Regions from separate parts of the Solibacillus sp. FSL W7-1436 genome, predicted to be linked through region 2. Evidence: predicted binding sites of a transcription regulator. Region 2 holds the regulator's gene; the other holds the start of a gene.
What was found. Region 2 encodes LexA, which represses DNA repair genes until DNA is damaged. Its sites were predicted from a motif close to CGAACATATGTTCG; they were not measured.

Region 1: the regulator LexA is predicted to act here: its motif matches at 6,221-6,234, upstream of uvrB (excinuclease ABC subunit UvrB).

The regions. Positions count from the first base shown of each region.
Region 1 is NZ_JBBOWV010000001.1:2,177,927-2,185,608, reverse strand. Features, by position in the region: gene MKX73_RS10725 (DUF4097 family beta strand repeat-containing protein) at 1-1,204, opposite strand, end outside; gene uvrA (excinuclease ABC subunit UvrA) at 1,291-4,158, opposite strand; gene uvrB (excinuclease ABC subunit UvrB) at 4,164-6,146, opposite strand; gene MKX73_RS10710 (IDEAL domain-containing protein) at 6,500-6,739, opposite strand; gene MKX73_RS10705 (competence protein ComK) at 6,927-7,418, shown strand; gene MKX73_RS10700 (hypothetical protein) at 7,424-7,682, opposite strand, start outside.
Region 2 is NZ_JBBOWV010000001.1:3,814,323-3,822,004, forward strand. Features, by position in the region: gene MKX73_RS18950 (DUF896 domain-containing protein) at 8-244, opposite strand; gene MKX73_RS18955 (YneB family resolvase-like protein) at 309-965, opposite strand; gene yneA (cell division suppressor protein YneA) at 952-1,299, opposite strand; gene lexA (transcriptional repressor LexA) at 1,460-2,083, shown strand; gene MKX73_RS18970 (gamma-glutamyl-gamma-aminobutyrate hydrolase family protein) at 2,277-2,972, opposite strand; gene MKX73_RS18975 (5' nucleotidase, NT5C type) at 3,087-3,632, opposite strand; gene MKX73_RS18980 (DNA alkylation repair protein) at 3,711-4,418, opposite strand; gene MKX73_RS18985 (gamma-type small acid-soluble spore protein) at 4,666-5,082, shown strand; gene glnA (type I glutamate--ammonia ligase) at 5,200-6,534, opposite strand; gene MKX73_RS18995 (MerR family transcriptional regulator) at 6,597-6,977, opposite strand; gene MKX73_RS19000 (methionine gamma-lyase family protein) at 7,141-7,682, opposite strand, start outside.

The sequences.
Region 1 (7,682 bases), 1.6 Mb from region 2:
TATAACGTACCAGTACTGTACCTGTACGAGATTCCCCTACTAATTTCAGGAGTTTCGCACCTTCCAGTTCTTTTGTGAAGCGGACTGATTTTGACAGGAATTGCTCCTCTTCTTCTGTAACATGAACATCACTTAATCCGATGTCTGCTTTTCCGAAGTTCGAGAAAACCTGGCCGTCCAGAGCGACTGTTTTCGGAACATAAATTTCAACGGATCCTGCCAATGCTCGCGCCTTGATTTTATGCGCTTCCGCACTCGTTGTTGTAATGACAACATGTCCATTCATTGACTCGGCTTCGACTTCATTTAATTCGCCGTCAACGTATATGCGGCCATTTGCTGTACCGATTTCCAAATCTTCGCCTTTGATCTGACGGGCTTCTACGGCACCATTGCTCGTTTGCAGCTCCGCATGATCAAATATTGCATTTTCCAGACGGATTACCCCATTATGTGTACGCGCTTTAACTAGCTTTGCATCAACCTGTTCGATTGAAACACTGCCTGTTAATAATTTTGCAATGATAACATCATAATGTTTTTCTGGAATAGCGACTTGTACCTTCACTTGTGCAAATTTATTTGTTGACTGGATAAATAATTTGTCATTTGTCAGCTTGGACATGTTTTCCGTTGTGTGCGCAATCGTTTCTTCCTCTGTACCTTTTAACGGTGTTTTCCCCGTCACATTGACAGTAACTAAATCATCCGTAGCTCGTACGATATCGACTTTACCATTGGCGATTTCCAGCTCTACCCCTTTTACATCCGCTACAGGGTAAGCATATGTTTTAGTGAATTCCACTTTTTCCCCAAACGGTGTATCAATATCAAGCTCTTTGAACTTCGTTAATGCCGCACCGACCAATCCTGTCATGCGTGTGCTGAATTGCGTTAAATCCTGCTTAATATCGCCCATGAACTCGTCCATTTTTTTATTGAATTCTTTATCGTTAAATGACTTGCCGAAAATATCTTCAAATCCCGTTGTTTTACGTTTTTCTTTTTGCTCTTCAAAAACCGGTTCTGCATTAAGGGGCTCTTCCTCGTACTTTTCCTCAAAAACCGGTTGCTCAACTGGTGCTGCTTGTGATGGAGTGGATTCCTTTTCCGACGACAATTTTTCCAGTAATACAATTGCCTCTTCTGCCGTAATTGTACCGCTTTCAACTAATTTTAAAATGCGCTTACGTTCTTCCTGCATAAAAAAATTCCTCCCTCTGCTTCGTATATAGTTATTATACGAGGAGGGAGGACGAAAAGTTTCGTTTGTGCTCTCAGTTTTTTAATCTATTTATTTTGCGCTTCTTTAATTCTTGATTCCATGCGCTCACGGTCACGTTCCAGAATCGGTTTTAAGTAGCGTCCCGTATAGCTTTCTTCTACTTCGGCAATCTTCTCCGGCGTACCTGTCGCTAATATGGTACCCCCGCCTTCGCCGCCTTCAGGACCTAAATCAATAATATGGTCGGCAGTTTTGATCACATCGAGATTATGCTCAATAACAAGCACGGTCTCCCCGTTTTCAACTAAACGCTGCAGTACAAGCAGTAAACGGGAAATATCATCCGCATGCAAACCGGTCGTTGGCTCATCCAAAATATAAAATGATTTGCCGGTTGAACGACGATGCAATTCCGACGCCAGTTTTACTCGTTGTGCTTCCCCGCCGGATAATGTTGTCGCAGGCTGACCAAGCTTCACATACCCTAGCCCGACATCGACAATCGTTTGCAGTTTACGCTGGATTCTCGGCAAGTTCCCGAAAAACTCCAACGCATCTTCCACCGTCATCTCCAAAATATCGGAAATATTTTTATCTTTATATTTTACTTCCAGTGTTTCGCGGTTATAACGCTTCCCGTGACAAACTTCACACGGCACATAAACATCCGGCAGGAAGTGCATCTCGATTTTAATAATGCCATCCCCGCGGCACGCTTCACAACGTCCGCCTTTTACGTTGAATGAAAAACGCCCTTTTTTGTAGCCGCGTACTTTCGCTTCATTCGTCATCGCAAAAACATCGCGAATATCATCGAATACCCCTATATATGTTGCCGGATTAGAACGCGGGGTACGGCCGATTGGCGACTGATCCACATCGATTACTTTCTCCAGCTGTTCCAAACCTTCTATTGCTTTATGCTTGCCCGGTTTCACTTTTGCCCGGTTCAGTTTCGATGCAAGCGACTTATATAAAATTTCATTTATCAATGTCGATTTACCGGAACCCGACACACCTGTAACGGCAATGAACTGCCCTAACGGAATATCGACACTGACACTTTTCAGGTTATTTTCGGAAGCGCCTTTAATTTTTATTTTCCGGCCATCCGATTTACGGCGTTCCAGCGGCAGCGGAATGAATTTCTTCCCGCTTAAATATTGGCCGGTAATCGACTCTTTGTTTTTCATTACTTGCTTTGGCGTCCCCTGTGCAATAACTTGACCGCCGTGCACACCGGCACCCGGTCCGATATCGATCAGGTGGTCCGCTGCCATCATCGTATCTTCATCATGTTCGACGATAATTAGCGTATTCCCGAGGTCACGCATATTGACAAGTGTATTAATTAACCGGTCATTATCTCGTTGGTGCAGCCCGATTGACGGCTCGTCCAGAATATAAAGGACACCCGTTAAGCGGGAACCGATCTGTGTTGCCAGTCGAATGCGCTGTGCTTCCCCGCCGGATAATGTTCCGGCAGATCGTGCAAGCGTTAAATAATTCAGACCGACATCCAATAGGAACCTCAGTCGTTCAATAACTTCACGAATAATTAATTTCGCAATCTGGCGTTCTTTCTCCGTTAACTCTATTGAACTAAAGAAATCATACATTTCCTGAATGGAGTGGCGTGTCGCTTCCGAAATGTTCTGGTCTTTAATTTTCACTGCCAGCGTTTCTTTTTTCAGACGGTGCCCTTTACAAGTAGCACAAGGCTGTTCAGTCATGTACTTTCGCATCGATTCACGCACATAATCCGAAGAGGAATCAGTAAAGCGGCGCTCGATATTTGCGATGACCCCTTCAAATTCAATATTCTTCTTATGCACACTGCCATAATCATTCGTATATTCGAATAGAATCTTTTCTTTTCCTGAACCGTATAAAATTTTATCCATTTTCTCTTTAGGAATCTCTTTTACCGGCACATCCATCGGTATATTGTAATGCTTGCATACAGATGCCAGCAGCTGCGGGTAATAATTGGACGATACGGATTCCCATGGGGCAATCGCATTTTCAAGCAATGTTAAATCCCAGTTGTGGATGACCAGGTCGATATCGGCCTTCGCCTTACTTCCAAGCCCGTCACATGTAGGGCAGGCTCCGAATGGACTGTTGAATGAAAACATGCGCGGCTCAAGTTCACCGATTGAAAAGCCGCAAATCGGACATGCATGATGCTCGCTGAATAACAGCTCCTCATGATCGATGACATCGACTAGAACGCGGCCATCCGCAATTCTGAGCGCTGCTTCAAGGGAATCGCTTAAACGCGTTTCATTACCCTCTTTTACGACAACACGGTCCACGACTACTTCAATCGTATGCTTTTTATTTTTATCGAGCTCGATATTGTCATCGAGATCACGCAGTTCCCCGTTTACACGGATACGAACAAAGCCTTGTTTTTTCAAGTCTTCAAGCAGTTTTACATGCGTTCCTTTTTTCCCTTCAATAACTGGAGCAAGCAGCTGCATTTTTGTGCGCTCCGGATATTCCATCAGGCGGTCAACCATCTGTTCAACCGTCTGTGATGTAATTTCAATCCCATGTGTCGGGCAGTACGGTTTTCCGATACGTGCAAAAAGCAGTCGCAAATAATCGTAAATTTCCGTTACTGTTCCGACAGTCGAGCGCGGGTTACGGCTCGTCGTCTTCTGGTCGATCGAGATAGCCGGTGACAGTCCTTCAATTGTATCGACATCCGGCTTGTCCATTTGCCCTAAAAACTGGCGTGCATACGCGGACAATGATTCAACATAACGACGCTGCCCTTCCGCATAAATCGTATCGAATGCCAATGACGATTTACCGGAACCTGAAAGCCCTGTCACAACGACAATTTTATCGCGAGGAATTGTGACATCAATATTTTTTAAATTATGCGCTCGTGCACCTTGTACGACAATTTCTGTATTTTTCACATTGTTCACCCTTCTGCTTTCAATTCAAATATCATGTCACGTAATTCAGCCGCGCGTTCAAAGTCCAGCGCTTTTGCGGCTTCTTTCATTTCAACTTGCAATGTTGCAACAAGCTTCTCCAGCTCTTTTTTCGTCAGCTTTTTGCCGCCTGTCACTTTTGTAATATATGTTTCTTCCCCTTCCGCAGCTTGTGTTGCACGGATAATATCAGGAATCTTTTTAATAATTGTTTTCGGTGTAATACCATGTTTTTCATTGTACGCCATTTGAGTTTCACGACGACGCTTCGTTTCACCGATCGCCTTTGTCATTGAATCCGTCATATTATTGGCATACATGATGACATGACCGTTCGAGTTACGTGCTGCACGTCCAATCGTTTGAATGAGCGAACGTTCCGAACGGAGGAACCCTTCCTTGTCCGCATCCAAAATCGCGACAAGGGATACTTCAGGAATATCAAGACCTTCCCTTAATAAGTTAATACCGATCAGCACATCATATGTCCCTTTACGAAGCTCGCGGATAATTTCGATCCGTTCCAGCGTTTTGATTTCTGAATGCAGGTATTCGACTTTCAAGCCCATTTCCTTTAAATAGCTCGATAAATCCTCGGACATTTTCTTTGTTAATGTTGTGACAAGCGTTCGTTCATTACGGCGGATACGCTCATGGATCTCATCGATCAGATCATCAATCTGCCCTTCAATCGGACGGATATCAATTGTCGGATCAAGCAGCCCTGTCGGACGAATGATCTGCTCCACCATGTCCGGTGTATGCTCCAATTCGTATGGACCCGGTGTTGCCGAAACATAAATCGCCTGGCTTACTTTTGACTGGAATTCGTCAAACATTAACGGGCGGTTATCCAGTGCGGACGGCAAACGGAAACCATGTTCAACCAGTACCCCTTTACGGGCCTGGTCTCCATTATACATACCACGTACTTGCGGTAATGTAACATGGCTTTCATCAACAACAAGCAAAAAATCTTCAGGGAAGTAATCAAGCAATGTATACGGTGTCGCCCCTGCTTCACGCAAAGTTAAATGGCGCGAATAGTTTTCGATACCTGAGCAAAAGCCCATTTCCTTCATCATTTCCAGATCGTAGTTTGTCCGCTGTTCCAAACGCTGCGCTTCCAGTAAACGGTCTTCCGAACGCAATACCGCAAGGCGCTCCTCCAGCTCTTTTTCAATATTTTCAATGGCAACTTTCATCTTCTCTTCGCGGGTAACGAAATGGGATGCCGGGAAAATCGCGACGTGCTGACGGTCCCCTAAAATTTCGCCCGTCAGTGCATCCACTTCACGAATCCGGTCTACTTCATCCCCGAAAAACTCGATACGGATACAGTGTTCATCGCGTGACGCCGGGAAAATTTCGACAACATCCCCGCGCACTCGGAACGTACCACGTGTAAAGTTAATATCATTCCGTTCATATTGAATGTCGACCAGTTTCCGCAATAGCTGATTGCGCTCGATTTCCATCCCTGTACGAATGGAAACGACCATTTCACGATATTCTTCCGGATTACCGAGACCGTAAATACATGATACGGACGCGATAATAATGACATCTTTCCGTTCAAATAACGCAGTTGTTGCCGAGTGGCGCAATTTATCGATTTCTTCATTAATACTTGAATCCTTTTCAATGTACGTATCGGTTTGCGGTACATACGCTTCCGGCTGGAAATAGTCATAGTAGCTGACGAAATACTCAACCGCATTGTCCGGGAAAAACTCTTTAAACTCACTATATAATTGGCCGGCCAGTGTTTTATTGTGTGCCATCACGAGCGTCGGCTTATTCACTTCTTTAATCACATTGGAAATCGTAAATGTTTTACCCGTACCTGTCGCCCCCAGCAATGTCTGGTGACGCTTGCCTTCTTTAACCCCCTGTACGAGCTGTTTAATCGCTTCCGGCTGATCCCCGGCAGGCTGATAGGCGGACTTTATTGTAAAAGTTTCTGTCATATTCAGATTGTCCTTTCTGTCGCTTATGTTATGTTCTATTTTAACATACCCGTTTTTAATTTACGATAAAATTGCGAACGTACATTCGAATTTAGTGTTGTGGGGTGTTTGATAGGTGCGCCGGATTTATTGGAACTTTGGTGGCGGATATTAGAAAAGTTCGGTCACTTATTTGAAGTTTGGGGCCGGTTATTCGAAAATCTCCAGCACTTATTAGAAGAATTATCCTTTTTATTAGAAAATAACCAATATATTAGAACTATTTTAATTTTATTAGAAACTTTCCTCCTATTATTAGAAAATAACGGATCCGCGTTTGCCCATAAAAAAAAGCCACCTGGATAGGGCGGCTCTTAAGAAACGGTTTCCAATAACTCTTTTAACTCTGTAGTATAGCTGTGAAATGCTTGTTCGTTCTTTTGATCTAATGATGTATCGATAAGTAACTTTAATTGTTCAATACGTTGCATCCGCTGCAACCGACTAATAAATAAATCTAAATAAATTTCATTCAATAGCTTCTCTGCATGATGTTCAGTGGACTGCTGACTAACCGCTTTCAAAAAGTCTGTATACGAATAATATTTATCCATCGATATCACCTCGACCTCTTTTAACCATTATAAATTAAAAGTCATTTAATTTGCAATATATTCTGAAAAATTATCATATGACAGAATTTTCTAAATATAATGTTGATTTTTAGCAGTTTATGCAGTAGTTTAGATGTATAGTGAAAATTTAAGCGATTAAAAAAGTAGGAAAGATAGGGGATACAAAATGATCAGTAATTTAACACAAAAATCCAATTACATTATTTCTAACTCTACCTTCTGTTTAAGGTCCTATCAGCATCGAGATAAAATTCACACTGCCATTTTGGACAAGTACGGTCAATCTACATCTCCGTATAAACCATTAAAACTTATTCGCGATACTTGTCGTCTGCATGGAAGTTCCTATGACGCAAGCAAATATCAGGCGAGACGATTTTTTGGAGAGAATAAACATAAATTGCCGATCATGGTGGCCTATGATTTCGGGGATCCGTGTATTTTATTCCCCCTGTTTTCTCCGTTTTCACCTCACAATATTTGGTTATCCTTGAATCCTATTATTAATATTAGTGAAGACGGTGATAAAACGCTCGTAACTTTTGTGGATAGTACGGAGATTAGTCTGGACATCAATATGAAATCATTCAACCAGCAATATGTACGCGCTGCGATGTACTATAAATATCTGCTTTTACAGCGCAATGCCATCTTATAGGAGCATCAGCTTTTTTTAAAATATTCAGCAAGAAGTAACTCACTTTGATTACGAAGGCGAATATTCGAATATCTTCTACACTCCATGATTCCCCCAAAATAAAAATGATACTCGGTAAACAAATCATCCGTTTTGCCTCTCACTAAGCGCATCTGATGAAGTTTAAAATAGTCCTTCGTTTCTTTTAAGTCATGCTCTATTTTGATACGTACAGCATCGATTAATTGCAAATAGGGATTTTTAAATTTGAACGGACTTTGCTCC
Region 2 (7,682 bases):
AAAGTTATTAGTTCAGGAATTTTTTCTGTGATTTAATTTGTTTTAATTTTTCAGGTGTCACATCATTGCCTTCTTCATCAATTACTTTCACATGTTCGATTGTATCGCGCATTGTTGAACGGAAAGTATCTAAATATTCTTTGCGCAGTGCTGTACGTTCTTTTGCCTGCTCTTCCGTCAATTTGCCTTCTCTCGCTAATTTAGAAAGCTCATTAATACGAGCTAATTTTTCTTTTGATAACATTTGAATCTCACCTTTCTTCCTACCTATTACAAAGGTATAAAAAAAACGACTTGAAAACAAGTGTTTACTCTTCAAGTCGCTCCATATATTCAATATATCTTCTATGTACGGTCGCTTTACTGATAGAAATTCCCAAGCCGGACAAAGTTGTAGCAATTTCCGCAAATGTTAAGCCTTTCTGGCGCAGCTGAACAATTTCTTGGACTGGTACTTCTTTTCGTTCACGCCCTTCAATATTGCCGCGGTTTCTTAAATTATTTTGCGGCTGGTAGCCATTTTCAACAGCGCGGCGCATTCCCCGTCGAATTTTTGCATTATGCATACGACGCTGATACTCTTCGACAATCGCCAAAATTTCGAGCAGCATTGTATCCATTTCGTTTAATACGACAGGACCTGCATCATTCAAAGTATAAACTGTCGCTTCATATTTTTGCAGCAGGTGAAGCACTGCCATCCGGGCATTCCCTCGCCCTAAACGAGTCTCGTCCTGTACAAAGAGTGCTTTAATGCCATACTCTTTCATATAGTCGAGCATGTCGAGCAATCCGTCCCGATCGACATCATATCCGCTATGCTGATCCGTAAAAATCTCCACATCTTTATAGCCGAATGATTTGGCATATTTGGTCAGCTCCTCCTGCTGACGCACCAGTGATGTTTCTTGTGTATTTTTATCCGTGCTGACACGGCAATAAATTACTGCTTTAGTTTTTATCATTGTTCCCTCTCGCTACTTTAATCAATTGCATATCGGAGGATTCATTCAGCTGAGCAATGTATTGTGAATCTTTTTCTACAGGTACAACCAATACTTGTCCTAAAAGAACTTTTTCATCCAGCATTCCATTTTCCTTTTTCACTTCATCGATCCAATCATGCTTAGCCATTTTACCACGATATTGTTCTGCCAACGACCATAAAGTATCGCCATGTTCGATGCTTACGTGTTCGTATAATTCGATTTTATCATCCTGCATCATGAATAAAGCCATCATAAGTACAGAGAATAGTAGAAACATTGATGTGAAGCCGTTTAATTTAAATTTTTTCATTAGAAAAACCCTCTTTCGAATGTATGTTCGGAATATTTGTTCTCATAATAATACGAACATATGTTTTTGTCAACCGTTTTTTCGAACTTATGTTTGCATTCATGTTCGCATACTGCTATACTTACTTTAAGAAAAATAGCATGATAAAGAGGTGAGTTAGTTGACACAAAAAATTTCAAAACGGCAGCAAGCTATTCTAACTTTTATAAAAGAGGAAGTTCGTGCTAAAGGCTATCCGCCATCAGTTCGTGAAATTGGAGAAGCAGTAGGATTAGCTTCCAGTTCAACTGTCCACGGGCATTTAGCCCGTTTAGAAAGTAAAGGGCTTATCCGCCGTGATCCTACAAAGCCGCGTGCAATTGAAATATTGGACCAGGAAGAGATGAACGTCGCGAAACAAGGTGTCATTCATGTTCCGTTAATCGGTAAAGTTACAGCTGGTCTGCCTATTTCCGCAATCGAGGATATTCAGGAATATTTCCCGTTACCTGATGCTTACGGCTCACCGGAAGAGGAATTGTTTATGCTTGAAATCATGGGAGAATCCATGATTGAAGCAGGGATTTTAAATGGGGATTATGTTATCGTTAAAAAAACGTCTACTGCGAACAATGGAGAGATTGTTGTAGCAATGACCGAAGATGATGAAGCGACTGTCAAGCGCTTTTACAAAGAAAAAACTCATTTCCGTCTACAGCCTGAGAATAGCTCGATGGAGCCGATCATTGTCAACCAGGTTTCTATTTTAGGTAAAGTAGTCGGCCTCTACCGAAATATCCATTAATCATAAGCTTGCCGTTCTAATTGAATCGGCAAGTTTTTTATTTTGCGATGAAAGCGAACCGGCAATAGCACCGACGCCTGAGAGGTTCTTGTAAGGCCGTCCCAGCGAAAAGCATCCCAATTGAAATCAAAAAAAATGCTATTTTTCCTCTTAGAGAAAAATAGCATTTTGGGTTACGTCCCAATCTTCTTTATTATTTATTGCATGCTTCTACAAAACTGTTAAATAATCGCTGTGCATATATATCCCCGTTTGTCGCCAATTCTTCCGGATGCCATTGCACCGCGACACAATATGGATGTGCTTCATGTTCGATCCCTTCAATGATACCGTCTTTAGCAACTGCCGAAACGATGAGCCCTTCCCCAAGCTTTCCGACCGATTGATGGTGAAATGTATTAACACGGAATAAGTCTTCTTTAAAAATCTCTTTAAATTTCGGTGTCATTACTTCAACTGTATGTGCCAATTCCCCGCGCTTTGAAGGTTGTTTATGTAAAATTGTGTTTTCTACTTGTGAAGGGATATCCTGAATGATTGTTCCCCCAAATGCGACATTCATAATCTGTTGTCCTCGGCAAATACCAAGAACAGGCATTTGTCTTTTATAGGCTTCATTCATTAGTAAAAGATCGCTGTCATCACGTTTCCGTACAACACTTCCGATAAGTCGGTGCGGTTCTTCATCGAACAGCAATGGATCTATATCGGCTCCACCAATCAATACGAGACCATCAATTAGATTTAATAACGCTTCTACGTTTTCTTCTGTAGCATTCGGTATACAGATAGGGATACCTCCCGCTTGTTCAATTGAAGTTAAATATCCATTGTTAATATCCAACTTTTTGTCAAAATCATACATTGTCAATCCAATAATCGGTTTCATTCTCTTTATCCCCTTATTATTTATAGATAATTCCAATAATTTAAATTATACTATTTCGTTATACTAAATGACTACAAAAATAAAAAAGGACTGCACATTGGCAATCCTTTACATTCAAACAATTTCCAGTTGTTTTATAAAATACTGTTTAATTTCTTTCCAATTTTGAACACGGATGAAACCCTCTTCTGAACGATTGTAGGGCATCGAATACAATATGCCTGTTCCTTTAAATGCTGCTAGTTGGCGTGGGCTGTCATCGATTAAATAATCGGTATGTATTACCGCTTTATTTCCGCAAAAGACAATGTTTTGTGTTTTAATAAAGGGCAAATGCTCCATTAACCAGTCGTATTTCGCTGTAAATGAACCCGGTACATCCATTGCTGCTGTCGCAATAAAAATTTCATAATGTTCCTGCAGTTCACGAATGACTTCAATTGCATCTACATCCAGTACGTTTAAATCTCTGAAATAGTCCGGCTCATTTAATAAAGCAAATAATTTTTTCGCATCTTCTCGAGGCAAATCACGCTGTGTCGTCAGAAGAAACTCTTCATCTGTAAAATTTGTGCCGAAATTCTCGTTATATGTAACTCGTAATTTCGAATAAAAGTCAGCCAGCACCTGGTCCATATCGATAGCAATACTTTTTTTCATGTAATAAGCCTCCTTGAAATTTCCTAATTTTAGTTTATACAATTGTATTGTGAAAAAACAAGGTATAACTCTTTACAATTAACAACGTACATATTTACGTTTAAAACCGATCCGCCCTTTTTCCACCTGTTTTTCAATTTCCGCATATGCATGCAGTTCACCCGGTTTTTTTCCTTCACGTTTCGTTTTAATAGGTCCGATTGCTTTAGCAATTTCCCTTGCCTCATCATGTAAAGGTTTAAATGAAACACCGACTGTCATGACAAAATTGTTCATCGCTACTTGAGTACGCTGCGGTGCATGATGAATATTTTGTTTTACATATTCAAGCATATCCATTAACTTTTCCTTTGAGAATTCCTCGTCTTTACGATTTCCAAGCAGCCAGCAGTAACAATGCCACCCTGCCGACATTTTCAGATCCTCATTACTGGCGATCCATTTATCGCTCACTTCCTGCGCAATATCTGATTCCGCCAATGTTACGGCAACAACATAATCGGAAATCATATAGAAATAGGCCTGCTCCATCCAGCGGTCATAATCTTCCTCAGTCATAGCTTTCGGATCTGCAATAATTCCCGCAAAATACATCGCATCATAGTTGCCTGTAGCATAGAGCTGTTCTGCCAGTTCCTGATCAATTTTTATTTGTTTTACATACGGTTTCATTGAGCCAATCGTTACACCGAACACCGGTTCCTTTGCCCCGTTGGACATATAAATCTTTTTTGTACGCTCTTTCCCTAGTGCTTCCAACTCTTGCATCATTGTATCGAATTCCATAATTTCCTCCTTTTATATTATATTACTTGTCTCTTACTATTATAGGATTTAATCGCAAGCCATACATAGCGTTCTTCTCAATTATATTTTATATCCTATTTTAAACAATTTTTACAATATATATTCAACAACGAATTCAAACGTCAGAATTGATGCTCGGTACTTTTAAAATTTAAAAAAAATTGGCAAATTATTTTCCGAATAATAAAACATCCTCTGAACAGAATAATCTCAGGAGGTGATATTGATGTCAAAAAATAAAAACAACATCAATAATAAAAACGTCGAATTCGGTATGGATACGGACGTTAATCAAGTGAAGCAGCAAAACCAAAAAGCTGAAGCGAAAAAGCAGCAAGCTTCCGGTGCGTTTGCAAACAGCGGTTTACAGAAGCAATCAAGTTCCTACAATGCTGAATTCGGCATGGAAACAAACGTAAACCAAGTGAAGCAGCAAAATCAGCAAGCTGAAGCGAAAAAGCAACAATCTTCTGGATTGTTCGCAAACAGCGGTTTACAGAAGAAACTTTCTTCAATGGGCTCTGAGTTTGGCATGGAAACTGATGTCAACCAGGTGAAACAGCAAAACCAGCAGGCTGAAGCTAAAAAACAGCAAGCTTCTGGTTCATTCAATAAAAACCGTTTCCAAAACGGGAATAAATAAAAGTAATACTTAGAACCGGCATTTTTTTGCCGGTTTCTTTGTCATTAAATATGTGATAAATTTCAGACAAAATACTATGCAAAAAAAGCGCCGGAGTTTTGCTCCAGCGCTTTTTTCTTAGTACATTTTCATATATTGGTCGCGTTCCCACTGATGAACAGTTGAACGGTACATATCGAACTCGATTTCTTTGGCTTCTTTAAAGTTAGCATAGATGTGGTTGCCTAATGCTCGTTGAACAACTTCATCTTTTGCAAGAAGGTTTAATGCGTCATCTAAAGCTGGAGGCAAGTTGTCGATGCCATTTGCTTTACGCTCTTCTTCGCTCATTACATAAATATTGCGGTTAATTGCAGGTGGTGGCGTTGATTTTTTGCGAATACCTTCCAGACCTGCCTCTAAGATTACCGCCATCGCCAAATATGGATTTGCTGATGGATCGACCGAACGAACTTCTACACGTGTTGAAATTCCGCGAGAAGAAGGAATACGGATTAATGGTGAACGGTTTTGCGCAGACCATGCTACGTAACATGGTGCTTCATAACCTGGTACTAAACGTTTATAAGAGTTTACAGTCGGGTTTGTAATTGCCGTAAAGCCTTGAACATGATCAAGTACACCTGCCATGAATTGCATCGCTGTTTCAGAAAGACCTAACTCAGTAGAATCATCATAAAAGGCATTTTCTTTTCCTTTAAATAATGAAACGTTGAAGTGCATTCCTGATCCGGCTTCACCGAATAAAGGTTTTGGCATGAATGTTGCGTGTAAACCGTGTTTACGTGCAATTGTTTTTACAACTAGCTTAAATGTTTGGATATTATCACAAGCTGTAATCGCATCCGCATATTTAAAGTCAATTTCATGTTGTCCCGGTGCAACCTCATGGTGAGATGCTTCAATTTCAAAGCCCATTTCTTCCAGTTCCAATACGATATCGCGACGGCAGTTTTCACCTAAATCTGTTGGTGCTAAGTCGAAATAACCGCCGTGGTCATTTACTTCCAAGCTTGGCTCACCTTTTGCATCCAGTTTAAATAAGAAAAACTCCGGTTCTGGCCCTAAGTTGAAATCTGTGAATCCTAGCTCTTCCATTTCTTTTAATACACGTTTCAGGTTGTTACGTGGATCCCCTGCAAATGGTGTGCCGTTCGGATTGTAGATATCACAGATGAAACGTGCCACTTTCCCTTTTTCAGCTGTCCATGGGAAAATCATGAATGAATCATAATCCGGATATAAGTACATATCTGATTCTTCAATACGTACAAAACCTTCGATTGATGAACCATCAAACATCATTTTATTGTCCAATGCTTTATCTAGTTGGCTTACAGGAATTTCTACGTTTTTAATTGTTCCTAAAATATCTGTAAACTGTAAACGAATAAATTTTACTTGTTCTTCTTCTACTAGACGTTTAATATCGTCTTTTGTATATTTGCCCACTAAATTCCACACTCCTAAATTTGTTCAGTACCGATTTTACTCGACCTTTTATAATTTACGCGCTATTGATAAAAGCGCGATAAATCCCCTTGACGTAACGATGTTTTCTGCATGCGTTGTGCCTGACGCATTTCTTCACGTAAAATTTTGCGTAAGTCCGAATCTGAAATATCTTTACTAGCCTGTTGGGCTGCCGGATCATTTTTCAAAGCAAATACTTTTTTGATTCCTGCCATATTAATGCCCTGTTCAAGCATATCTTTGATTTCCAGTAAAGTATCGACATCATTTAAAGAAAACATGCGTCGATTTCCTTCTGTCCGGTGCGGCTGAATTAAATCATGCTCTTCATAATAACGGATTTGTCTTGCTGTCAGATCCGTTAATTGCATGACGATACTTATCGATAATAGTGGCATTGAACGTCGAATTTCACTACTCATTTAATTCACCTCCCTTACCGCTATATTACGACTTGTTATTTACAATGTCAAATGTATGTCAGAAAAACTAACATAACTTTTTTAAGTGAGCAAATAATTGACAGAATAAAGCGAATTTTACACATAAATTAAATCGCCCATAAAATGGGCGATTCTTTAGATGTTACTTCAGTTTTTGAACAGCAGAACAAATGGCATATTTTACATGCTCATATGTTAAACCACCTTGGATAAATGCGGTAAAGGGAGGGCGAATTGGGCCATCCGCTGTTAATTCAATACTTGAACCTTGTACAAACGTACCTGCCGCCATTATGACATCATCCTCATAGCCCGGCATATAGGCAGGCTCCGGCGCAAAGTGTGCGTTAATAGGAGAAGCAGCTTGAATTTCACGACAAAATGCTACCATTTGTTCAGCCGTTTGGAATGAAACTGATTGAATAAGATCCGTGCGGACATCCGTGTAATGCGGTGATGTTGTCATACCGATTTCTTCAAGCATTGCCGATGTAAAAATTGCACCTTTTAAACTTTGTGCAACGATATGTGGCGCCATAAAGAAACCCTGATAAAAATCCGCTAACGTATTTAAAGAAGCCCCTGCTTCCGCACCGATTCCAGGTGACGTCATACGGTATGCACATTTTTCCACCAAATCCGCGCGACCTGCAATATATCCGCCGATTTTCGCAAAGCCTCCAC